Acidithiobacillus ferrooxidans ATCC 23270: one gene and its partner. The protein of the gene in region 1 interacts with the protein of each later gene in a pairwise test. Links are inferred from orthologs where the notes say so. Each region holds a gene or a part of one and is shown on either strand. Other genes may lie near its edges. The genes, in order: recR and recO.

Evidence for each region.
Region 2: the proteins of recR (region 1) and recO interact in binary tests that used the Escherichia coli proteins (3 or more experiments, as listed by UniProt). The link is inferred for Acidithiobacillus ferrooxidans ATCC 23270 from one-to-one orthologs.

What each region holds. Positions count from the first base shown.
Region 1 is NC_011761.1:1,670,074-1,677,587, forward strand. What follows is about bases 1,927-4,841. They hold recR (recombination mediator RecR), read left to right. Parts: upstream 1,927-3,041; coding sequence 3,042-3,641; downstream 3,642-4,841. Other genes in these bases: dnaX (DNA polymerase III subunit gamma/tau), read left to right, coding at 1,927-2,692; AFE_RS08880 (YbaB/EbfC family nucleoid-associated protein), read left to right, coding at 2,682-3,035; AFE_RS08890 (ammonium transporter), read left to right, coding at 3,701-4,841. In the rest of the region: AFE_RS08860 (DNA polymerase III subunit delta' C-terminal domain-containing protein), read left to right, coding at 1-284; AFE_RS08865 (PilZ domain-containing protein), read left to right, coding at 268-624; more of dnaX, read left to right, coding at 974-1,926; more of AFE_RS08890, read left to right, coding at 4,842-4,918; AFE_RS08895 (NAD(P)H-hydrate dehydratase), read left to right, coding at 4,921-5,772; bioA (adenosylmethionine--8-amino-7-oxononanoate transaminase), read left to right, coding at 5,759-7,108; AFE_RS08905 (CBS domain-containing protein), read left to right, coding at 7,108-7,514. UniProt on the Escherichia coli protein: May play a role in DNA repair. It seems to be involved in an RecBC-independent recombinational process of DNA repair. It may act with RecF and RecO.
Region 2 is NC_011761.1:1,202,864-1,218,531, forward strand. What follows is about bases 12,669-15,668. They hold recO (DNA repair protein RecO), read left to right. Parts: upstream 12,669-13,784; coding sequence 13,785-14,552; downstream 14,553-15,668. Other genes in these bases: rnc (ribonuclease III), read left to right, coding at 12,669-12,888; era (GTPase Era), read left to right, coding at 12,881-13,795; pdxJ (pyridoxine 5'-phosphate synthase), read left to right, coding at 14,549-15,274; acpS (holo-ACP synthase), read left to right, coding at 15,271-15,660; AFE_RS06595 (UDP-glucose dehydrogenase family protein), read left to right, coding at 15,664-15,668. Outside these bases: thiol reductant ABC exporter subunit CydD, read left to right, coding at 1-740; thiol reductant ABC exporter subunit CydC, read left to right, coding at 733-2,490; AFE_RS06520 (hypothetical protein), read right to left, coding at 2,487-2,834; CAF17-like 4Fe-4S cluster assembly/insertion protein YgfZ, read right to left, coding at 2,838-3,803; AFE_RS06530 (hypothetical protein), read left to right, coding at 3,787-4,317; nadB (L-aspartate oxidase), read right to left, coding at 4,262-5,851; RNA polymerase sigma factor RpoE, read left to right, coding at 5,968-6,594; AFE_RS06545 (sigma-E factor negative regulatory protein), read left to right, coding at 6,591-7,253; AFE_RS06550 (Do family serine endopeptidase), read left to right, coding at 7,423-8,862; lepA (translation elongation factor 4), read left to right, coding at 8,968-10,770; lepB (signal peptidase I), read left to right, coding at 10,837-11,628; AFE_RS06565 (DUF4845 domain-containing protein), read left to right, coding at 11,723-12,145; more of rnc, read left to right, coding at 12,208-12,668. UniProt on the Escherichia coli protein: Involved in DNA repair and RecF pathway recombination.

The DNA of each region.
Region 1 (7,514 bases):
CCGACTTGCTGCTGCTGCGCGAACTGGTTCTAAGCCTGTTGGCGGATTTGCTGCGTCTTCAAGGCCATCGCCTGGACAACGTCGTGCATTTAGACTATCTGCAATCGCTGGAGGTTATGGCGCAATCGGCCCGGGTCGCGTGCCTCTGGCCGGCCCTGGAGGGGTGGGCGCGGCTGCCTGAGTCGCTTGCGCAGAATCGCAATGTGGGGATGACACTGGAAACGTTATTGTTGAATTGGGTAGGCATTTGGTCAGGACAGGTGGCGCATGGAATTACAAGCTGAAGCGGGGGGTGCGGCAAAGGCGCTGTCCGTCGTGTTACGGGATGCCACCGCAGTGCAGCGTTACTACATGCCCAACATCAAAGGGGGCGGGGTACTGGTAGAGACAGCGAACCTCCTGCCCATAGGTACCGAGGTGCTGCTCATGATCACCCTCCCCGACGGTCAACCGCGTGCACCGGTCATGGGAAAGGTGGTGTGGGTGACGCCACCCGACAACCGTGAGGGTCGTCCTCCCGCCATCGGTGTCCAGTTTGTCAATGACCGCTCCGGGGTCCTGATCCGGATTCAGAACGCGCTGTCCGGCCTGCCAAGGAACGATGGTGAGGTGCTGAGTTTTTAAAATGCCGCTTGGGCGCAGGCCCCGCACGGGTCACTCCGCACGGGGTCATTGCCCTGATGCTGGCGTCTGAGGTACACTTCGTCCCCTCAGGAGAGGTGACCGAGCGGCCGAAGGTGCAGCACTGGAAATGCTGTGTACTCCAAAAGGGTACCGTGGGTTCGAATCCCACCCTCTCCGCCAATCATCGTCCGTCAGTGGACAGTCTCAGGTTTTCTATGGCGACAAAGATCGGTCCCCTCGCAGTGGTAACTGGTGAACCCCGTCAGGCCCGGAAGGGAGCAGCGGCAGCCGGTGATCCAGGTGCCGGGGTGCGGCTGATCGGCGTCGCCACCCTATATTTCAGAGCCGCATGAGCGCCTATCTCGCGCTGGCCCGCCGCTGGCGACCCCAACATTTTGACGATTTTGTCGGGCAGGAGGCCGTCGTCTCCGCCTTGCGCCATGCCCTGGATTCCGGCCGCATCCATCATGCTTTTCTGTTCACCGGCACACGGGGCGTCGGCAAGACGACTCTGGCGCGGCTGCTCGCCAAGTGTCTGAACTGCGAGCGAGGCGTGAGCAGCAACCCCTGCGGAGAGTGCAGCGCCTGCCGCAGTATTGCTGCAGGGAACTTCGTGGATCTGCTGGAGGTGGACGCGGCAAGCCGTACCCGGGTGGATGAGACCCGCGACCTTCTGGACAATGTCCAGTATGCGCCTACGGCTGGTCGCTACAAGGCGTACCTCATTGACGAGGTGCATATGTTATCTGCGCACAGCTTCAATGCGCTGCTGAAAACCTTGGAAGAACCGCCGGAACATGTCAAATTTCTGCTGGCGACTACGGACCCACAGAAGCTGCCGATAACCGTGCTCTCCCGCTGCCTGCAGTTTAATTTACGTCGCCTGGATGTTCCCCAGATTCAGGGAAGATTGCGGCAGATCATGTCGTTGGAACAGGTGCCGGCGGAGGACGCCGCCCTGCAGATACTATCGCGCGCTGCCGACGGGAGTCTGCGTGACGCCTTGAGTCTGCTGGATCAGGCTATTGTCCACGGTGGTGGCGCGGTGCGGCGCGACGGCGTGCTCGCGATGCTGGGGCGCAGCGGCGATGACGCGGTGCTGGGTCTGATCGCCGCGCTGGTGGACCGAGATGCTGCACAGGTATTCGCCATAGTGGGTGATCATCTGGCGCGGGGCATGGACGGGCCCGGCCTGCTGGACCTGGTCATAGAAGGCCTGCATCGCATCGCTCTGGCGCAATTTCTTCCAGCCGATCCGGATGACGATGGCGCCGAGGCGGTCGTGCATCTGCGCGGGAGAATCAGCCCGCTTACCCTGCAGTCCTGGTATTTTTTGCTCCTTTCGGCACGACGTGACTTTGCGCTTTATCCAGATGATCGCATGGCGCTGGAGATGGCCTTTCTGCGGGTGTTGAGCTTTTCCGGTTCAGCATCGCCCGACTCGCCGCCAGCGGCCCTCCCGGGCGGGGAAAACCGGCATCCTGGCGAGTCACTTCCCCCGACGCGCGAATTCGTTATGCCCGAGGCAACTTCACCGCTATCGGATCATTCGGTTCCCCTGCTCTCCATCCGTTCACGGGATGAAGTCCGGGAGCCGTCGCCGGTAGCGACGTCCGGTCAGCGCGATGCGGATGCCGGGACCGCGCCAGCAGCAGACTGGCGTCGCGTACTGGCATCGCTGGCGGTGTCGCCGATGATTGCCGAGTACCTGCGCTACGGACAAGCCCTGCGCTGCGATCCGGAGGCGGTGGAGTTGGCCGTGGAGCCCAATTATTTGCCGTTCCTTCTCAAGACCGAGGCCCGCCGGGCGTTACATCAGGCGCTTACGGCATATTACGGCCGGGAGCCCAGGCTCAGCATTGTTGCTCTCACCATAGAGACCGGGGTGGGCAGCCTGGTGCAGGAAGACCGGGCGCAGCTGGCGTCCCGGCAAGCTGCAGCAGAGGCACGTGTGGCCGCGGATCCGCGCATCGGCGCGTTCCTCGAAGCCCTGGATGCCCGCGTAGAATCCATTGAAATCGTGGCGGCATCCTCAAACGATATGCCGTCAGCTCACAATGAAACGTAAACAGGGAGGTAAGGAAAAGATGAAAGGTGGACTGGGGAATATCATGAAGCAGGCGCAGCAACTCCAGGAGCGTTTGCAAAAGACGCAGGAAGAACTTGCCCAGGTAGAGGTGCAGGGCCACGCGGGTGGCAATCTGGTGGAAGTCACCATGACCTGCCGACATGACGTGCGGCGAGTTCGCATCGACCCCTCTCTGCTGACCGACGGCGATCAGGAGATGCTCGAAGATCTTGTGGCAGCGGCCATCAATGACGCCGTGCGCACTGCTGAGAAGGTCAGCGCGGAGCGGATGTCGGAAGTGACTGGCGGCATGAATATTCCGGGCATGAACCTGCCTTTCTAGGCACTTATGGCAGACGTTCCGAGTATGGACGCCCTGGTGGCACTGCTACGCCGCCTACCGGGTATTGGCCCGCGTTCGGCGCAACGGATCAGCTATGAGTTGCTGGTGCGTAAGCGCGATCTCATGCCGCAACTCGCCGCAGCCTTTCAGCAAGCCCACGCGGTGGTCCGTTTTTGTGAGCGCTGCAACAACCTGAGCGAAGCGCCATTGTGTGCCGTCTGTCGTTCCGAACACCGGGACCGTTCCATTTTGTGCGTGGTGGAATCGCCCGCTGATCTGCGTGCAATCGAGGATACGGGGGTGTTCGTCGGCGAATTTTTCGTATTGATGGGGCATTTGTCGCCCCTGGACGGCATCGGTCCCGAAGCCCTGCATATCGACCGCCTCAGCGCGCGACTGGGTGAAACAGACTTGCAGGAAGTGATTTTTGCGACCAATCCTACCCTGGAAGGAGAGGCTACAGCCCAGTTTCTCGCTGGACTGGTTCCTGACGGTGTCACCATCAGTCGTATCGCGCGGGGGGTGCCGGTGGGTGGTGAACTGGAATATGTCGATCGCAGCACCCTCGGGCGCGCCTTGCATGGTCGTCGCTTGCTCGACGAATAAGCACTTACCCATCGTTTCGTAAAGATAAAAGCCATCAATTTCGAGAGGAAGCAGCCATCATGATACCCACAGGAGTCACGCCTCCAGGCGGAAATGTGTTTTTTTTGCTGATGGGCGCCATTCTGGTGTTTGCCATGCATGGCGGATTCGCCTTCCTGGAACTGGGTACGGTACGACGGCGCAGCCAGGTAAATGCGCTGGTGAAGATTCTCAGTGATTTTGGTATATCCACCATCGTCTATTTTTTTGTGGGTTATCATATCGCCTATGGCATCAGCTTTTTTGCCGATGTAAAGGCTCTGACCGCAAGCAATCATGGTTTTCAGATGGTGCGGTTTTTTTTCCTGCTGACCTTCGCTGCTGCGGTGCCAGCCATTATCTCCGGTGGTATTGCCGAACGGGCACGTTTTTATCCCCAATTGCTGGCGACTGCCTTTCTGGTGGGACTGGTTTATCCCTTTTACGAAGGGATCGTCTGGAATGGTCATTATGGTATTCAAGCCTGGTTTACCAGCGTTTTTGGTGCACCTTTCCACGATTTCGCAGGCTCGGTGGTAGTGCATGCCATGGGTGGATGGATGGCGCTGATGGCGGTCTGGCTGCTGGGTTCGCGCAAGGGGCGTTACGGGAAAGATGGTGCGGTACACGCCATGCCGCCTTCCAACATTCCCTTTCTGGCGCTGGGCTCCTGGATTCTGATCATCGGCTGGTTTGGTTTTAATGTGATGAGTGCACAGCAAATTGCCGCTGTGCAGGGTCTGGTGGCACTCAATTCGCTTATGGCACTGGTGGGCGGCATGCTGGCGGCGCTGGCGGTAGGGAAGGGCGATCCGGGCTTCGTTCATAATGGCGCTCTGGCAGGTCTCGTGGCCATCTGCGCCGGTTCCGATGTGGTGCAACCCATTGGGGCTTTGGCCATCGGTGCCATTGCCGGCATTATTTTTGTCTACCTGTTCACCTTTGTGCAGCATCGCCTGCGTCTGGATGACGTGCTGGGTGTCTGGCCGCTCCATGGTGTTTGCGGGGTGTGGGGTGGACTGGCCGTCGGAATTTTTGGACATCAGTTCCTCGGCGGCGCCGGTGGGGTCAGTTTCTGGTCTCAGTTGCTGGGCACCGCACTAGGCGTCCTGGTCGCCCTGGCGGGCAGTGGTATCGTCTACGGCAGCATCAAGTACTTTATCGGGATTCGTCTGGATCCCGAGGCGGAGTATGCGGGGGCGGATTTGAGCTTGCACCATGTCAGCGCGTATCCTGAAGAGGATATCGAGAGGGCGTGACCATGACAGAACCTTTTGCTGCCCTGAACTGGCAGGCCATGCCGGGCCTGCCGGTGCGCAGCCCGCAGGCGCACAAAGGAAGCTTCGGCCACGTTTTCGTAGTAGGCGGAGGGCCGGGCATGGGCGGGGCACTGGCGCTGGCCTCTGCCGCCGCCTATCGGGTGGGCAGCGGATTGGTGACGGCGGTGGGGCATCCCTCGGCGATCCCATACTTGGCAGCACACCTGCCGGAAGCGACCTGGCGGGACTGGCCTGCGGCTTTTGGAGATTTGCCGGACCACGCCGTCCTGGCTGTTGGCCCTGGCTTGGGTCAGGGCCTGGCCGCCCATGATCTGTTGCTGGAAATCGGTACACTGTCCTGTCCCCAGGTATGGGACGCCGATGCCCTGAACATTCTCGCGCGTTTTGGTCCGAAACTGCTGACCACCGACGCACTTCGTCTGTTTACCCCACATCCGGGCGAAGCGGCCCGCCTGCTGGGGATAACGGTCGCCGCTGTACAGGCAGACCGTATCGCGGCGATTGTTCGGTTACGTGCCCGCTATGGCGGCTACTGGGTCCTCAAGGGCCACCATAGTCTCCTGCTAGGATGCGCTGTCCGGAATCTCTGTACTTTGGGCAATCCCGGCATGGCCACGGGCGGCAGCGGGGACGTGCTGACCGGCCTGTTGGCCGGTCTGCTGGCGGTCGGTCTGGACGCCGACCGGTCGCTGTCCCTCGGCGTGTGCCTGCATGCCCGCGCGGGCGATATCGCGGCCGCGGAGATGGGCGAGGCCAGCCTGCTGGCCGGGGACATCCTGGCGGCAGTGCCCCGCGCTTTACAGGAGTTGACGCAACGTCATGACGGAAACTGAAGTATTGCGGGAATGGGATCGCCGTTATTTCTGGCATCCCTTCACCCAGATGCAGTGTTACGGGGATGACGACCCGTGGATCATCGACCGTGCAGAAGGCAACTACGTGTATGATACGCAAGGTCATCGCTGTCTGGATGCGATCGCCAGCCTGTGGTGCAATGTTCACGGCCACCGTCATCCCCGACTGGATGCCGCCCTGATCGGGCAGTTGGGCAAGGTCGCACACAGCACGGCCCTGGGTGCGGGCAATGCTCCGGCCATTCGTCTCGCCAAGGCGCTGGTAGAAATTACCCCGCCTTCCCTGCAACATTGTTTTTTTTCGGAGGACGGCGCCGAGGCGGTCGAGGTCGCCATCAAGATGGCGGCCCAGTACTGGTGTAATCTGGGCCGCCCCGAAAAACGCCTCTTCCTGACCCTGGACAATGCCTATCATGGGGACACCGTTGGCGCCGTTTCGGTGGGCGGCTTCCCCCTGTTTCACGAGGTATACGGGCACCTCCTGTTCCCCACTTTACGCTTGCCGAGCCCCTATGTATTGCAGTGGGAAGACTGCGAGGGGGATCCGGAGCAGGCAACAGCCGTATGGCTGGCAGTGCTGGAAACGACGCTTCAGAAGCAGAGCGGCGAGATTGCGGCCGTGATCCTGGAGGGCGGGGTGCAGGGCGCCGCGGGCATATTGCCTTTCCCGCCCGGCATTCTGGCCGGTGCGCAACATCTGTGCCGGGCCTACGAGGTCTTGCTGATCATTGATGAGGTCGCGACCGGCTTCGGCCGCAGCGGCAAGCTTTTTTCCTGTGAGTGGGAGTCTGTCGAACCAGACCTGTTGGCCTTGGGTAAGGGGCTGAGTGGTGGTTACTTGCCGGTGGCTGCGACCCTCGCCGCAGAACATGTTTATGCTGCCTTTCTTGCGCCTTTCGGGGAAACCCGGCAGTTTTACTACGGGCATACCTACACCGCCAATCCTCTGGCCTGTGCGGTAGCGCTGGAGAACCTGGCACTTTTTGCGGAAGGTGGTGTGCTGGCTGCTTTGCCCGAGAAGATCGCCCGGTTGCGAGCCGGGCTGCAGCGTTTTCACGGCCAGTCGTGGGCAGGGGAGGTCCGCCAGTTCGGTTTGATGGCCGCCATCGCGTTGCGCGACCCCGGGACGAATGCGCCTTATCCCTACGGAGATCGCGTCGAATACGCAGTGTGCCGGAGAGCACGGGAAATGGGCGTTTACAGCCGTCCCCTCGGTGATCTCCTCACCATAGTTCCGCCGCTGTCGGTGACAGCAGCGGAAATAGACACTATCCTCAACGTATTATATGACGCCATGGCGGAAGGACGATCCTGATGAAAACGGCCCAAGATATCATGAACCGCGAAGTTGTTACGGTGCTGGCCGATGATCCGGTCGATAAAGTGGGAGATGTGCTCCTCAGTTCCGGGCACCACAGCCTGCCTGTGGTGAACAGCGAGGATCATCTGGTCGGAATGATCGGCGAACGGGATCTGATCGACGCCCACCGCAAGGTGCATCTGCCGACCATGCTTACTATCCTGGATGGTCTGATCCCTCTGGGCGGTATGCATGAATACGAGGAAGAGCTACGCAAAGTCACGGCGGTGACCGCCGGTCAGTTGGCGAGCTCCCACGTCATTACCGCCGCCCCCGATGAAGATACGGACGCGGTGGCCGAGAAGTTGCTGCGCAAGGATGTACATGCCGTGCCGGTGGTCGATAACAGCGGTTTATTGCT
Region 2 (15,668 bases), 460 kb from region 1 along the record:
AATCCGTCAGTCTCTCGGTGCACGACCTGCATTTCTCCTATGAGGAGGGCCGGGTGGCGCTGGCGGGTGTCAATGCCGAGTTCCCGGCGGGCAAGGTCACTGCGCTGGTGGGCGCCAGCGGAGCGGGCAAGAGTACCCTCGCCAATGCGTTGCTCGGCTTTGTGCAACCGGATTCGGGAGAAATCCTGATCAATGGCCGGATCCCTTTGGCCGTCCTGGACCGGGAAAGCTGGTGGCGGCAACTGGCCTGGGTGCCGCAGAATCCCCGCCTGTTTCACGGTACCATCGCCGAAAATATCCGCATCGGGCGCCCTGATGCGGATATGGCCGCCCTGCGGGAGGCCGCGAAAAACGCTCACGCGCTGGAATTCATCGAGGCTTTGCCCCAGGGCTTCGATACCCCGGTGGGGGATCTGGGGCAGGGCCTTTCCGGCGGCCAGATTCAGCGCGTCGCCTTGGCCCGCGCCTTTGTCAAAAACCCACCGATCTTCATTCTGGATGAGGCTACGGCGAGTCTGGACATGGAGAATGAATCGCTAGTCCTGGACGCCATGCAGCGGCTGATCCAGGGACGAACGGCGATCGTCATTGCGCACCGCCTGGCGATGGCAGAACGCGCTGATCAGATCCTGGTCATGGACGCCGGGAAAGTGGTCGAAGCCGGTACCCATAATGCACTTTTGGCGGCTGGCGGTGTCTACGCAAGGCTGGCGGCAGCCTATCGGGGGGACCATGCGTGATCTTTACCGGCTGCTGAAACTGTTTGGGCCCTTTAAGTTCTGGATGCTGGGAGGCGCCTTTCTGGCCCTGCTGACCATTCTTTCCAATTTCGGTCTGCTGGCCCTTTCCGGCTGGTTTCTGGCGAGTGCGGCGCTGGCCGGACTGGGTGGTTACGCCACCATGAATTTATATAACTTCTTCCTGCCGGCTGCCGGGGTGCGCGCTTTTGCGACGACCCGGGTCATCTCGCGCTGGCTGGAGCGCATTGTCACCCATGAGGCGACGTTCCGTCTGCTGGCCCAGTTGCGCACCTGGTTCTACACCCGCCTCGAGCCGCTCGCGCCCGCCGGGCTGCAAGGTTATCGTTCCGGCGATATTCTTTCGCGCCTCGTCGCCGATATCGATATTCTGAATAATTTTTACCTGCGGGTGTTTACGCCGTTTCTGGTGGCCGGGGTGGCGACGCTCACGATGGCGGGCGTCTTCGCTTTTTTCTCCTGGCGGTTGGCCATTGCACTCTTTCTTTTCCTCGCGGTTACCGGCCTGCTTCTACCGCTCCTCACGGAGCGGCTGGGTGCGCGCAGTGGCGCCGAGATGACCGGCATCCAGTCGGATTACCGGGTACAGGTGGTGGACGGCATGCAGGGCATGGCTGAACTGTTGACCTATAATGCCGGGCCGGAGATTCTGCGACGCACGGGCACACTCAACGATGCGCTGCTCCGGCGGCAGGCCCACATGGCGCAGATCGCCGGATTCGGCAACGCCGGCATGGGATTCATGGGCAATCTGGCGATTTGGGTTGTCGTGGTGCTGGCTATTCCTCTGGTCCATGGCAGGGTTCTGGGCAATTCGGATCTGCCCCTCCTGGCCCTCGGCGTGATGGGTTCCTTCGAGGCCATCGCCGCCTTGCCGCTGGCCTTTCAGTTTCTGGGGCAAACCCGCGCGGCCGCGCGCCGTATTTTTGAGGTGGCGGATACGCCCTTGCCGTTTCCGGATGCATCGGGACCCGCACCGCGGGTGGACCGGCCGGATCTGGAGCTCAAGGATCTGCACCTGCGCTATCCCGGCGCCCAACGCGACGCCCTGGCAGGCGTGGACCTCAGCATCCCGGCGGGCACATGGGTTGCGATCCTGGGGGCGACCGGGGCTGGCAAGAGCAGCCTCGCCAACCTGCTGCTGCGTTTCTATGACTATCAATCGGGCAACGCGTATCTGGGTGGCCATGAGTTGCGGGATTTCCCGGCAGACAATCTGCGCGCATATTTCGCTGTCGTATCCCAGCGCTCTTATCTCTTTCACAGTACGATCCGCGACAACCTGCTGGTGGCCAAGGGCGAGGCGGAGGAGGATGAACTCTGGGCGGCGCTGGCCACGGCACAGCTTGCGGAGTTCGTGCGCAGTCAGCCCCAGGGCCTGGATACCATTGTCGGCGAAGGCGGGGTGAAACTCTCCGGTGGTCAAGGCCGGAGAGTGGCCATTGCCCGGGCGATTCTCAAGGACGCTCCGTGGCTGATTCTGGATGAGCCGACCGAAGGGCTCGATCCGGTGACCGAGATGGAGTTCCTCAAAGACCTGCGCCAGATCATGGAAGGCCGCACCGTGCTCTATATTACCCATCGTCTGGTGGGCCTGGAGCACATGGACTGCGTTCATATTCTCGACGAGGGGCGGATCGTGGAGTCGGGGACCTATGGGGAGCTTTTACAGCGGGATGGACAACTCAGCCATTTCGCCACGTTCGGACAGGCTATTCCGGAGATTCACTAATTCTGGCGGCCGCCGCGGAAGCCGGAGAGCAGTTTCCGTTCCGTGGCCTCAGCTTGCTGCACGCTGGACTGGCAGGCCGCGCCGGAGGGGTTCCGCACGCACTTCAACTCGTCATCCAGCACCGCCGTGCCCGCTTTTTGCAACTGTGCCTGGCTGCTGCGGCTCCGGGGAGTGCTGGTTACCCACGACACCCCGTAACCGAGCGCCGAAGAGAGCAGTGTAGCCACCAGGAACACCAGCATCATACGGGTAAAACCGTGTTCTAGTCCCTGCTCGTCAAAGTAGCGCCTGCTGTACCAAGCGAATAGCGGATAACTGACCGTGCCCGCGACCAATCCCCACATAGGCTATTCCTCGCTGACAATGTCCAGAGGCAGGGTGTAGGGAAGTTTCCCCAGACTCAGAGGCGTGCCGCCCGGCGCCCCGGCCATCAGCGACTCCCCGGCGTTGGCGGCACGTAAAACGGCCAAGGCGGCAAAACCGCCCAGGGGATCCTGTGCGGCGTTGATAACGATGCCGATGCTCTGTGCACCCATGCTGGTGCAAAAGATTTCTTCGCCCGCCTGCAGTGGCGCCGACGCCGCGACCCGGTAGGTCTGGTTCTTGAGCTTGCCGAGATAGTGGGAGCGGGCGACGATCTCCTGCCCAGGATAGCAGCCCTTCTTGAAATTGATGCCCCCCAGCACCTCCAGATTCAGTTCCTGGGGAATGATTTTTTCCGTAGTGGCGCGGCTGATCATACCGACACCCGCCTGTATGGCCCACAGGCGCCAGTCCTCCGCGGCGCCGGATCGCGCGCCCGCTGCCCCCAGCTTGGCGCTCAGGGCCTCCACACGGGATGCGGGCAGAATGATCAGGAAGGCCTCCGCTTCCGCCCAGGGCAGGCGGGTAATGATGGCGTCGTCATGAACCACCCCGCTGTTGCCGCTTTTCCCCAACGCGATACCGAGGGCGCGGCCGAGTAGTTCCCCCGCACCGTTGCCATGGACGGCCAGCAAGGTGAATTCCGGTTCCCCCCGTTTGATCTCCAGCTTGGCCATCATTCGGAACTTGCGCAGACGCTCGATGACGGTATCGGCCATATCGTCGGCCAGACTCAGCCAAAAGTCGCTGCCATCGCGCTGTACGTAAAAATTGGCGATCATGCGTCCTTTGGCCGTGCTGTAGCTGCTCCATTGTCCGTGACCACTGGCCAGGGCACGCAGATCGTTGGAGAATTGCCCCTGTAAAAACTTTTCGGCATCCACGCCACTGGCGTGAATCAGGCCCAGTTCCGTATGCAGGGGGACAAAGGTAATGACGGCTGAAGACATGCGGATCGACTCCCGTTTGCAGAAACAGCACGGCCCCGATCATACCCCCATGGCCGACGGCGACAAAGTCCTGCCAGATCTATGCTTCGGCAGTGCCGGGCGACAACGCTGGTTGCAAAGTATTCCCTGCATCCTGGCTTTGCTTTGCGCGGGCTTTACGATGCTGCATGACTGGCGCTGGGGGCTGGTGCTGCTCGTCGTGCTGCTGGCATGGGTGGTCTGGCGCTGCCCCTGGAGTCTGCGCACGAATCAGGACATGCCGGAGGCCCTGTTGTCCGGCAGGGACGGCGGTCTGCAGGTACGGATGGACAGCGGCAGCGTGCTGCCCGTTCATCTGCGCGCCCGGCCATTTCTGCACCCGCGCCTCGGCATGATCCCCCTGCGGAGCGGCGATGGCCGTCGCGCGGTGCTGATTGGTCTGTTCGCCGCCGGGAACGATCCCTGGCGCCGCTGGCGCCTCAGGCTGCGCCAGGAATGGGACGCAAAAACGGAGACTGCTGATCCCGCTGGCTGATACTGTCCGCCGCGACGGCACGGCGTTGCGGGTGGTCACTGTTGAAATGGCAGCCGCGGGATTCTTCTCGCAGCAGCGCGGCACAGGTGAGGATTTTCGCGCATTGGCAGAGGTTGCGCAGTTCCTGATACGGCTGCGGTCCACACAGGCTGTCGCTGATGTGCGTACCCCGTTCATCCCAATACGCGCAGGCGGCGCGCAAGCCCTCGTCGTTGCGGACGATGCCCGCCGCCTGCCACATATTTACCTGCAGGTTCTGCCGCAGGGCGTTGATGTCCGTCCGGCGTGCGGCAGTGGTTGGTTGCCCCGGCGATCGCCCCGGCGTTTGCCGTGGTCTGTCGGGCAGGCGCGCTTGCCCTTCCAGGTCCGCAACAATGGCCGCCGCACCCACCACACATTCCAGCAGTGAGTTGCTGGCGAGACGATTGGCGCCGTGCAGTCCGGTAGAACTGACCTCGCCTGCCGCATAAAGGCCCGGAATGGTACTGCGCCCCGCCTCATCCACGACCACGCCACCACAGCTGTAATGGGCAGCGGGAACCACTGGAATGGATTCTCGTGTCAGATCATAGCCTTGTGCGCGGCAGTGTGCAAAGATGGCGGGGAAATGCCGGCGCACCAAGGTGGCTGGCTGTGCACTGATATCCAGAGTGACATAGTCGAGTTGATGTTGCTTCATCTCCAAATCGATGGCGCGCGCGACGATATCCCGCGGCGCCAGCTCGGCACGCGGGTCGTAACGCTCCAGAAAAGTGCTGCCATCCGGTAGACGCAGGATGGCACCCTCGCCCCGTAAGGCTTCAGACAATAAGAAAGGTTGGCTACCCGGCTGGTAAAGCGTCGTGGGATGAAACTGGATAAATTCCAGATTGGCAATTTCCGCGCCCGCCCGCCAGGCCAGCGCGATGCCGTCTCCGGTGGCCACCAGCGGATTGCTGGTGTGCAGATACAACTGTCCCGCCCCGCCGCTGGCGAGCACTACTGCCCGTGCCGTCCACAACTCGGGATGATCGCCCTTTGGGGGAAGCACCCAGGCGCCCTGGCAACGGTCCTCGGTGAGCCAGAGATCACTGGCATAGTGTCCTTCGGCCATCTGGATGGCGGGTTCCGCCAGCACCCGGCGCAGCAGGGTGCTTTCGATGACGTGGCCCGTGGTATCGGCACTGTGCAGTACCCGACGGGCCTGGTGTCCACCTTCACGGGTGAGATGCCAGCTTCCATCCGGCTGGCGGTCAAAGGGTACCCCCCAGTCGATTAATTGGCGCACGGCGTCCGGGCCCCGGCCGATGATCTGCCGGACTGCCTGCGGGTGACAAAGTCCCGCTCCGGCTCCCAGGGTGTCTTCGATATGCAGGGCAATGCTGTCGTGATCCATATCCATGACCGCTGCAATGCCGCCCTGCGCTCTGTCACTGGCGGAATCATCCGCCCGCCCTTTGCTTACGAGGCCGACACGGCCGAGTCGGCTGAGCCCCAGAGCCGTGCTCAGCCCGGCGGTGCCGGAGCCGATAATCAGAAAGTCGAAAGAAGGCATTTAGGATCCTGAGAAGGGTGTCGGGTGCGGGCGTTGCGAGAATTGGAATAAGTCATGATACGATGGTAAACGAATAAGGTGAATAACGGCATCCCAAGAAGAAAGGAAACGGCTGAATGGGTAAAATCATGGGACGCAGCACGGCGGGTGGTCAGGAACATGGCGCCCCCAGTGACCTGCTCCTCGTCCAGCGCGTACAAAAGGGAGAAAAGGGGGCATTTGATCTCCTGGTACGCAAATACCAGCACAAGGTGATTTCCCTGGTCGGGCGTTTTGTGCGCACTCCGGAGGAGGCCGAAGATGTGGCCCAGGAAGCCTTTGTCAAAGCCTACCGCGCGCTTGCCAATTTTCGCGGCGATAGCGCGTTTTACACCTGGTTGTATCGTATCGCCGTCAATACGGCAAAGAATCACCTCGTAGCCCAGGGCCGGCAGGTTTCCATTGTGGATGTGGAAACGGAAGATGCGGAACAATTTGCCAGTGCCGATGGACTAAGAGAATACGATACTCCGGAAGGGTTATTACTCAGTAGGGAGTTGGCGGAATATATCAACAAGGCATTGACTGCGTTGCCGGAGGATTTGCGCATGGCGGTCACCTTGCGGGAGTTTGAAGGCTTGAGTTACGATGAAATTGCCCAGGTCATGGAGTGCCCGGTGGGGACGGTGAGGTCCCGGATTTTTCGGGCGCGTGAAGCAATTGCCAGGGTTCTGGCCCCTTTGTTGGAGCGGGAAAAGTCATGAACGATGAAACGCAAAAAGAACTGATGGCGTTCATGGAGGGCGAGCTCAGTGGGCTGCGCGCCAGCCGTCTTGCCGCACGTATGCAGTGTGAGAGCGGTTTGCGTGAGGCATGGGAGTCTCAGTACCGCGTTTCCTTTCTTCTGCAAAATGACGGGAAAGGGGTTCGTCTGGCATCGGCTGGTTTCGCCGATCGGGTAGCCTGGGCGATCGTGAACGAACCCAGTCTCCTGGCGCCGCAACGTCCGCTGCGGCAGGGCAGTTCAAGAAGTTTCTGGGTGAAGACCGGTTCTGTGGCTGCGGTGCTGGTGGTATCAGTGACCTTGGTAGGTCTCCTGCCCCATCAAGGGGTGGGGCCATCCGTTGCTGGCGGCGGATCTGGTCATTATGCGCAGACCGCCGTGCTGAGGGGGTTTTCAACCCGTGGTGAAGAATTTCATCTCAGCCCCGTAGCGGATTTTGCGTCGCCGCCTGTCGGCACAAACGTGGTTATCCAGAGAGATATTCAACGGCTGTGGGTGCCCGGTGGTGGTAACTACCTCGTTTCCTCGCGGATTCCTTCCGCCTATGCTTCGGGGCAGTCTGGTCTGGAAAGTGCGGCCTATACGCCCGCGGAGGGGATCAGTGCGGCTTCCATGGCTTTTCCTGCAGGTTATCCCTAGAATCAGCGTTGGTCAGAATGCGTGCCGATACGTATCGGCACGGTGGCGCGATACCTGTTGCCAAGTGCTGCAGATACCGAGATGATAGATACGGTCTTGAATTAAGCAGCATATCGGATGGTTGGGAGGGGTCTTGAAAAATTGTGTGCTGGGTAGGCAGCGCCTTGTGATGGCGCTTTGTATGGGTTTGGGACTGAGCATAGGGGCGATGACGCCTGCTTGGGCGGATTCCGGTGCCAGCGGTCAGGCGTTGGTGGGGCTGCCTGATTTTACGCCCATCGTCAAGCAGTATGGACCTGCAGTAGTGAACATCAGCACGACGGAGACCAGAGTGGCGCGTGGTGTGACTTCCCCCTTCCCGCCGAACTCTCCCCTGAATCAGTTTTTCGCCCCCTTCTTTGGCGCACCGGGGCAACCTGGAGCACCTGGTGGCGGAGCCGGACAGAAATATCAGGTGCAATCCCTGGGTTCCGGTTTTGTCATCAGCTCCGACGGCTATATCGTGACTGCGGCGCATGTGGTGAAAGGGGCTCAGAAGATCATTGTCAGTCTCACCAATCATCATCAATATGCAGCTCACCTGGTGGGCCTGTCGGCGCGTATGGATGTGGCGTTGCTCAAAATTGACGCGAAGAATCTGCCGGTGGTACAGATTGGTGACTCCAGCAAGCTGGAGGTCGGACAGTGGGTGCTGGCGGTGGGTTCGCCCTTCGGCTTTGAGAACAGCGTCACCCAGGGTGTGATCAGTGCGACCTCGCGGCCTTTGCCGGATGATCCCTACATCCCGTTCGTTCAAACGGATGTGCCGATCAACCCTGGTAACTCCGGTGGCCCGCTATTCAATATGCGCGGTCAGGTCATCGGCATCAACGACCAGATCTATACCAATAGCGGTGGCTACATGGGGTTGTCTTTCTCTATCCCCATCAATGTCGCCATGGATGCGGTCAAACAGTTAAAGCTGCATCAGAAAGTGCATTTTGGCTGGCTCGGGGTCATGATTCAGGATGTCAGCATGGATCTCGCCAAGTCCTTCCACATGAAAGAGCCGGTGGGTGCCTTGGTGTCACAGGTTGTGCCTGACGGTCCGGCTGCCAAGGCGGGGTTACGTCCGGGAGATGTCATTGTCTCCTTTGACGGTCAGGCCATCTATAACTCTGGTCAATTACCGCCGCTGGTGGGAGTATTGCCCGCCGGTTTCAAGGCGAAGCTGGGGGTTATCCGTGATGGCAAGCCCATGAGCCTCAACATCGTGGTGGAGAGTCTGCCCGGCAACCTGGAGAATACGGTGGAATCCGCCGCATCCGGCGGTCCGGCGCAGGAAGGTGAAGTCAAACGACTGAATGTGCAGGTGGGTCCGCTGACTGCGGAGGCACGTAAGCAACTGCACGTGAATACTGGTGTCCTGGTCCTCGGGGTTGGTGTGGGGCCGGCGGCAGAAGCCGGTATTCGTCCCGGTGATGTGATCTTGCAGGTGGCACAGCAGCAGATTACCAATGCCGCCGACTTGCAGAAGCTGGTGGCTGCCTTGCCGGCGGGCCAGCCGATCCCGGTGCTGGTGCGACGTGGTGAGGGGAGTTTCTATCTGGTGCTTTCGCTGCCGCATTGAAGCAGGCGATCGCCGCGAAGGGCTGGGCGTTTGTACCAGCCCTTTTTGTGATTGCATCCGCCGGGGTGGTAGTACCCGCCCGGCGCCCATGGATTGACAGGCCAGATGACTGAACAGCAGCATATTCGCAATTTTTCCATTATTGCCCATGTGGATCACGGAAAATCCACTCTGGCGGACCAGTTCATCCGTCTTTGCGGGGCGTTGACCGAGCGTGAAATGTCCAGTCAGGTGCTGGATACGATGGATATCGAACGCGAACGCGGCATTACCATCAAGGCGCAGAGCGTGCGCCTGCAGTTTCGCGCCGCAGATGGACAGGAGTACCAGTTCAACCTCATCGATACACCGGGCCATGTGGATTTTTCTTACGAAGTGAGCCGTTCCCTGGCTGCCTGTGAAGGCGCGCTGCTGGTCGTGGATGCATCGCAGGGGGTGGAAGCGCAAAGCGTAGCCAACTGTTACACGGCGCTGGAACACAACCTGGAGATCCTGCCGGTCCTCAACAAAATCGATCTGCCGGCTGCCGATCCGGAGCGGGTGCGCAGGGAGATTGAAGCAATAGTCGGGCTGCCTGCTGACGATGCCGTAGAGGCCAGTGCCAAAGAAGGTACCGGTATTCGGGAGATTCTGGAGCGGGTGGTGGAACGCATCCCACCTCCCCAGGGTGATCCGGAAGCTGCGCTGCAAGCCCTCATCATCGACTCCTGGTTCGATAATTATCTGGGGACGGTGGTATTGGTGCGGGTGATGAACGGTTCCATCCGTCCCGGTCAGCGCATCCTGACGATGGTGGGTCAGAAACCTTATGTGGTAGAAAAGGTTGGCGTTTTTACCCCAAAATCCCTGATGGTCCCCGCCCTGGAAACGGGTGCGGTGGGCTTTGTCATTGCGGGCGTGCGGACCATTGAAGGCGCCCGGGTGGGAGATACCCTGACCGAGCAGGACCGCCCCGCCAGCGCGCCTCTGCCCGGTTTTCGCGAGGTGCAGCCACAGGTATTTACCGGGCTCTATCCGGTGGACTCGGCGGATTACGAAAGCTTTCGCGAGGCGCTGCAGAAGTTGCGCCTGAATGACGCGGCCCTGCAGTTTGAGCCGGAGACTTCACAAGCCCTGGGTTTTGGTTTCCGGTGCGGATTTTTGGGGCTTTTGCATATGGAAATCGTGCAGGAGCGTCTCGAACGCGAGTACCAACTGGAACTGATCAGTACGGCACCCACCGTGATCTATGAGGTGCTTACCACCGACGGCCAGGTGCTGAAGATTTCCAATCCCGCCGAATTGCCTGCGGCACAGAAGATTGCGGATATTCGCGAGCCGGTGATTACCGCGAACATTCTGGTACCGGAAACGTATCTCGGCCCGGTAATCGCTCTTTGTGAAGAGCGGCGTGGGCGACAGAAGAATATGCAGTTCACCGGCGGGCAGGTAATGCTGCGCTATGAGTTGCCGCACAATGAAGTGGTCCTGGATTTTTTTGATCGCCTCAAATCGGTGAGCCGGGGTTATGCCTCCATGGACTATGAATTTGCACGTTTTGAGAGTGGGCCGCTGGTGAAAATGGACATTCTCATCAACGGGGAAAAGCTGGATGCACTGTCCTGGATCGTGCACCGTGATGTGTCCGAACGGCGCGGCAGGGAACTGGTGGTCCGTTTGCGTGATCTGATTCCCCGACAGATGTTCGAGGTGGCTATCCAGGCAGCGATCGGCGCCAGGGTCATCGCCCGGGAGTCGGTCAAGGCCCTGCGTAAGAATGTGCTGGCCAAGTGTTATGGTGGCGATATTTCGCGCAAACGTAAACTGCTGGAGAAGCAGAAAGAGGGCAAAAAGCGCATGAAGCAGGTTGGTCATGTGGAGATTCCCCAGGAAGCCTTTCTGGCGGTGCTGAAAAGTGACAAGAGGTAAAACGCGCACTGCGCAACTTGTGCGGAGGCTGATTTTGGGCGCATTCACAATGAAGGACAGGTACTGATGGATTTTACCCTGGGATTGTTTCTGGCGGTTGTACTTTCCGGCCTGATCTGGCTGGGCGATCTGCTGTTTTTGCGAAGGAAGCGGCCCGCGGGAGCCAGGGAATCCGTCGTTGTCGAGTATGCCCGGAGTTTTTTTCCGGTATTGCTCATTGTTTTTTTGATCCGTGCATTTCTGTTTGAACCCTTCCAGATACCGTCCGGATCCATGATACCGACCCTGCGGGTGGGCGATTTCGTGCTGGTCAATAAATTCCAGTGGGGATTGCGGCTACCGCTGATCCACACACCCATTACCCGGGGCAGTCCGGTGGAAGCGGGTGATGTCATGGTGTTCCGTTATCCCAAAAATCCGCGTGTGGACTACATCAAGCGGGTCATCGGCCTGCCCGGCGACACGATTGAGGTCAGGGGGGATGCACTCTACATCAACAATAAACTAGTGCCACAAAAACTTATCGGTACTTTTAATTATCGGCCGGAAGGGCAGGGCGCGGAGGGTATGGTTATCCCTACCAAAGAGTATGAGCAGGAACTCGGTGGCCACAAATTCCATATTATTGAATTTGCCACGCCCGAAGCCCAAATGAATTTCGGTCCCTACAAGGTGCCGCCTCACTCTTATTTCATGATGGGGGATGACCGGGACAACAGTAATGACAGCCGTTTCTGGGGCGTCGTACCGGAACGCAATATCGTTGGGAAGGCAATGTTCGTGTGGTTCTCCTGGGATGCCGAGAATTGGTCCATCCGCTGGAACCAGATCGGCCGCGCACTGGACGGGGCTTCCTGAGTCCGGAGGTTGCACTTGCAAAATCCCTGTTCAGGACTAAGTAAGGGATAGGGATGAATCCAGAGATCCGGGAGGGCTCGGAATGTGTGACCCCATGTCAGACCAACAAGTCATAAGGATTTATTCGGGCCAGCAAAGCGGGTACGCGCGGTCCCTGATCACGCGGCGTTCGGGTGAGGCAGGGCTTTCATTTGTCGGTGCGATCTTCTGGCTGTTGATCCTGGTCTTTGTCGTCGCCTTTGTAGTGAAGGTGATGCCGTCCTACTATGATTACTGGTCTCTGAAAAATATCGTCAGCCAGCAGGAGCGGCAGTCCGTGCCGGGAGAGTCTGCTGCCCAGATTCGCCGCGACCTCAATGCCCGCCTGGATGTGGCGATGATCCATATCCCGCAGAAAGGCATCCAGATCGAAAAAGCGGGTGCAGGACCGGTGCTGATCACCGTCAGTTATGACAAGATCGTGCCATTGGTTGGCAATGTCAGTTTGTTACTGCATTTTGACGCCGCAGGGCATTGAAAATCTTTTAGGTATATGATGCAGTTCTTCTTCCCATTTTTAATGCCTGAGTCGATGCGTTTATGGATGTTTTAGAATCTCTGCAACAGTCGGTCGGCTATCAATTCCGTGAGCAGTCCCTGCTGTTGCAGGCGCTGACCCATCGAAGTGCGGGCGCCCGGCACAATGAACGGCTGGAGTTTCTGGGGGACGCGGCACTGAATTTTGTAGTAGCGGCAAAACTCTTCGCCCGCTTTCCCAAGGTGAGCGAGGGGGATCTGTCGCGGATGCGGGCACGGCTGGTTCGGGAGGAAACCCTGGCGGAGATCGCCGGAAAAATCGCTTTGGCCGATTCCCTGATCCTGGGCCCCGGAGAAATACGCAGCGGTGGCGCCCGGCGAGACTCCATCCGCGCCGATGCCTTGGAGGCGGTGATTGGTGCGGCTTTCCTGGATGGCGGCTTTGGTGCGGCGGAGCGTATCGTTGCACAACTGGTCGAGCCCTTGATGACTGATGACCTGGGTGGCGAAGAGTTGCGCGATCCCAAAACGCGCCTGCAGGAATTCCTGCAGGGACAGGGACGTCCTGTACCCGTCTATACGACGGTGGCGGAAAAAGGACAGGCCCATGAGCGGCGTTTCGTGGCGCGTTGCAGTGTGCCTGGCGCCGAAGCTACCGAAGCGGAGGATGGCAGCCGGCGGAAAGCCGAACAGCAGGCGGCGGCGCTGATGCTGGCACAACTGCAGGTTGCCGTGCATGGATGAGATCAAGAGCGGCGCTCCTGACGAAGGGTACCGCAGCGGATATGTGGCGCTGCTCGGGCGTCCTAATGTCGGTAAATCCACCCTGCTGAATCATCTGGTCGGGCAGAAAATCAGCATCACGGCGCCGCGTCCGCAGACTACCAGGGATCAGATTCTCGGGATACTGACCCGCCCCGACGGACAACTGCTCTTTCTGGATACGCCGGGCGTGCATAGTGGCTATCGCAGCCTGAACCGACACCTGCTGCGGGCCACCCGGGGGGCGCTGGAATCCGCGGATCTGGGCGTGCTGGTGGTAGAGGCGCTGCTGTGGACCCATGACGACGCGGAGGCCCTGCGCTGGTTGCAGCGGGCCGGTATTCCGCTGGTGGCCGTGGTAAACAAGGTGGATCGGGTTGCGAGCAAGGCGCGTCTGTTTCCCTATCTGCAGGCATTGGCGGAGCGTGGAGAATTCGCGGCGATCATACCACTCTCGGCGCGCAGGGCGCCGGACGTGGAGCGTCTGGCTGATGTGCTGGTGCCACTATTGCCACCGGCTCCGGCGGCTTTCCCGGAGGATCAGGTCACCGATCGCAATCTGCGGTTTATGGCGGCAGAAATCATTCGCGAGCAGATATTCCGGCAACTCGGTGCGGAACTACCCTACGACACGGCCGTTGCCATTGAAAGCTATCAGGTGGAAGGTGGCCAGCAGCGCATAGAGGCGACCATTTATTGTCGGCGGCCGGGGCAGAAAGCCATTATTCTGGGCGACGGCGGCAACCGTCTGCGGGTGATCGGCAGCCGGGCGCGGGAGGCACTGCAGCAGTTGACCGAAGAGCGGGTCTGGCTGGGATTATGGGTCAAGCAGAAGGAACAGTGGTCGGAAGACCATCATATCCTGCGCGAGTTGGGGTATGACGACTGAACCCGGTGATCGCGCCTGGGTGCTGCATCACTACCCTTACGGAGATACCAGCCTGATAGTGGAATTGTTTACCCGGACACAAGGTCGACTGGGGGTGCTGGCCAAAGGTGCCCGACGCGCGCGTTCTGCGCTGGCGCGGATCGAGGCGGGGCGCCCCCTGTGGGTGCGCTGGCTGGGACGGGGGGAGTTACCGGTACTGGCGCAGGCGGAAGAACTGGGTCCGTTTCTGCCACTCAATCCACTACAGAATCTCAGCCTTTTTTATGTCAACGAGCTGCTGTTGCGGCTGACCCAGCGTAGAGACCCCTTCCCCGATCTCTTTCAAGTCTATGAAGAAACCATCGATGCGTTGTGCAGTGAACCGGGGGAAGGCTGGTATCTCCGGCGTTTCGAACGGCGCCTGCTGGAAAATCTGGGGTGGGCACCTGATCTGGCGCATTGCGCGGAGTGTGGCCGGTCTCCCGATGCGGCATCTTCAGAACACTGGTTATACCAGGCCGCACACGGTGTATTCTGCCGGGCCCATGCGCCCGATGCTGCGGTGGCCATAGAGGCGGCGGCCCTGGTCTGGTTACGGGGGGCGATGCAGACACGCAGTATGCCAGTCTGGAATTCCTCCCTACGGCGTTGTCTGGAACAGGAGTTGCTGGTCCATCTGGGCGGACGCCCACTGGAGAGTCGCCGCCTCCTTACGGCATACTTGCGCAGAACACAGCCCGCGATGACGATACAGAAAAGGGAGGAGCACAGCGAATGATTGCCTTGGGGGTGAATATCGACCACGTTGCGACGTTGCGGCAGGCGCGCGGCACCCGCTATCCGGACCCGGTGGAGGCGGCCTTCGTCGCCGAACGCGCTGGCGCCGACGCCATTACCGCGCATCTGCGTGAGGATCGACGGCACATCGTGGAGCGGGATGTGGAAATTCTCAGCCAGACCCTGCGTACCCGCCTCAATCTCGAAATGGCCGTTGAGGAAGGTGTCTTGCGTGTGGCGGAGCGCCTATCCCCTAGCGACTGCTGTCTGGTGCCGGAACGCCGTGCGGAGCTGACCACCGAAGGCGGACTGGATGTTGCCGGACAATTGTCTCGTATCAAAGAGGCCTGCCAGCGTCTGGCCGCTGCCAAGGTCAGGGTATCGCTGTTTGTCGACCCCGACCCTTTTCAGTTGGAGGCGGCGATGGAAACCGGAGCGCCCGTGGTCGAGCTGCATACGGGCCGTTATGCCAATACCGCTGATACGGCGACGCGTGCTGAAGAACTGGGCCAGATCACCAGCGCAGCAAGCTTTGCCGATAGCCTCGGCCTGCAGGTGAATGCCGGGCATGGTCTCGATTACCACAACGTGCAGGCGGTGGCAGCGATCCCCTATATCCGGGAGTTGAATATCGGCCATGCCATCGTTGCCCATGCCGTATTTGTCGGTATGGCGACGGCGGTGGCGGATATGAAAAGACTCATGCTCGAGGCGCGTGGATGATCGTGGGAATGGGGACGGATATCGTTGCCGTCGAGCGAATGGCCCGTCTCCATGCCCGCTTCGGGGAACGTCTGACCGAGCGTCTGCTGGGACCTTTGGAGGTGGCGGACATGCCGGTGGAAGCCGCGGCCGGCGCCGCTTTTCTGGCGCGACGTTTCGCGGCCAAGGAGGCCACATTCAAAGCCTTGGGTAGCGGCATGACTAATGGGATGCGCTGGATGGACGTGCAGGTGGGCCACGATTCGGGCGGGCGTCCGCAATTGGTGCTGGGCGGTCGCGCGCAACAGCTCCTACGGGGGCTCGGGGATGGCGTGCGCAGTTGGCTGTCCATCAGCGATGAGCGTCGCTATGCCATGGCGGTCGTGGTGCTGGAACGGGGAGGATAGGCGATGAA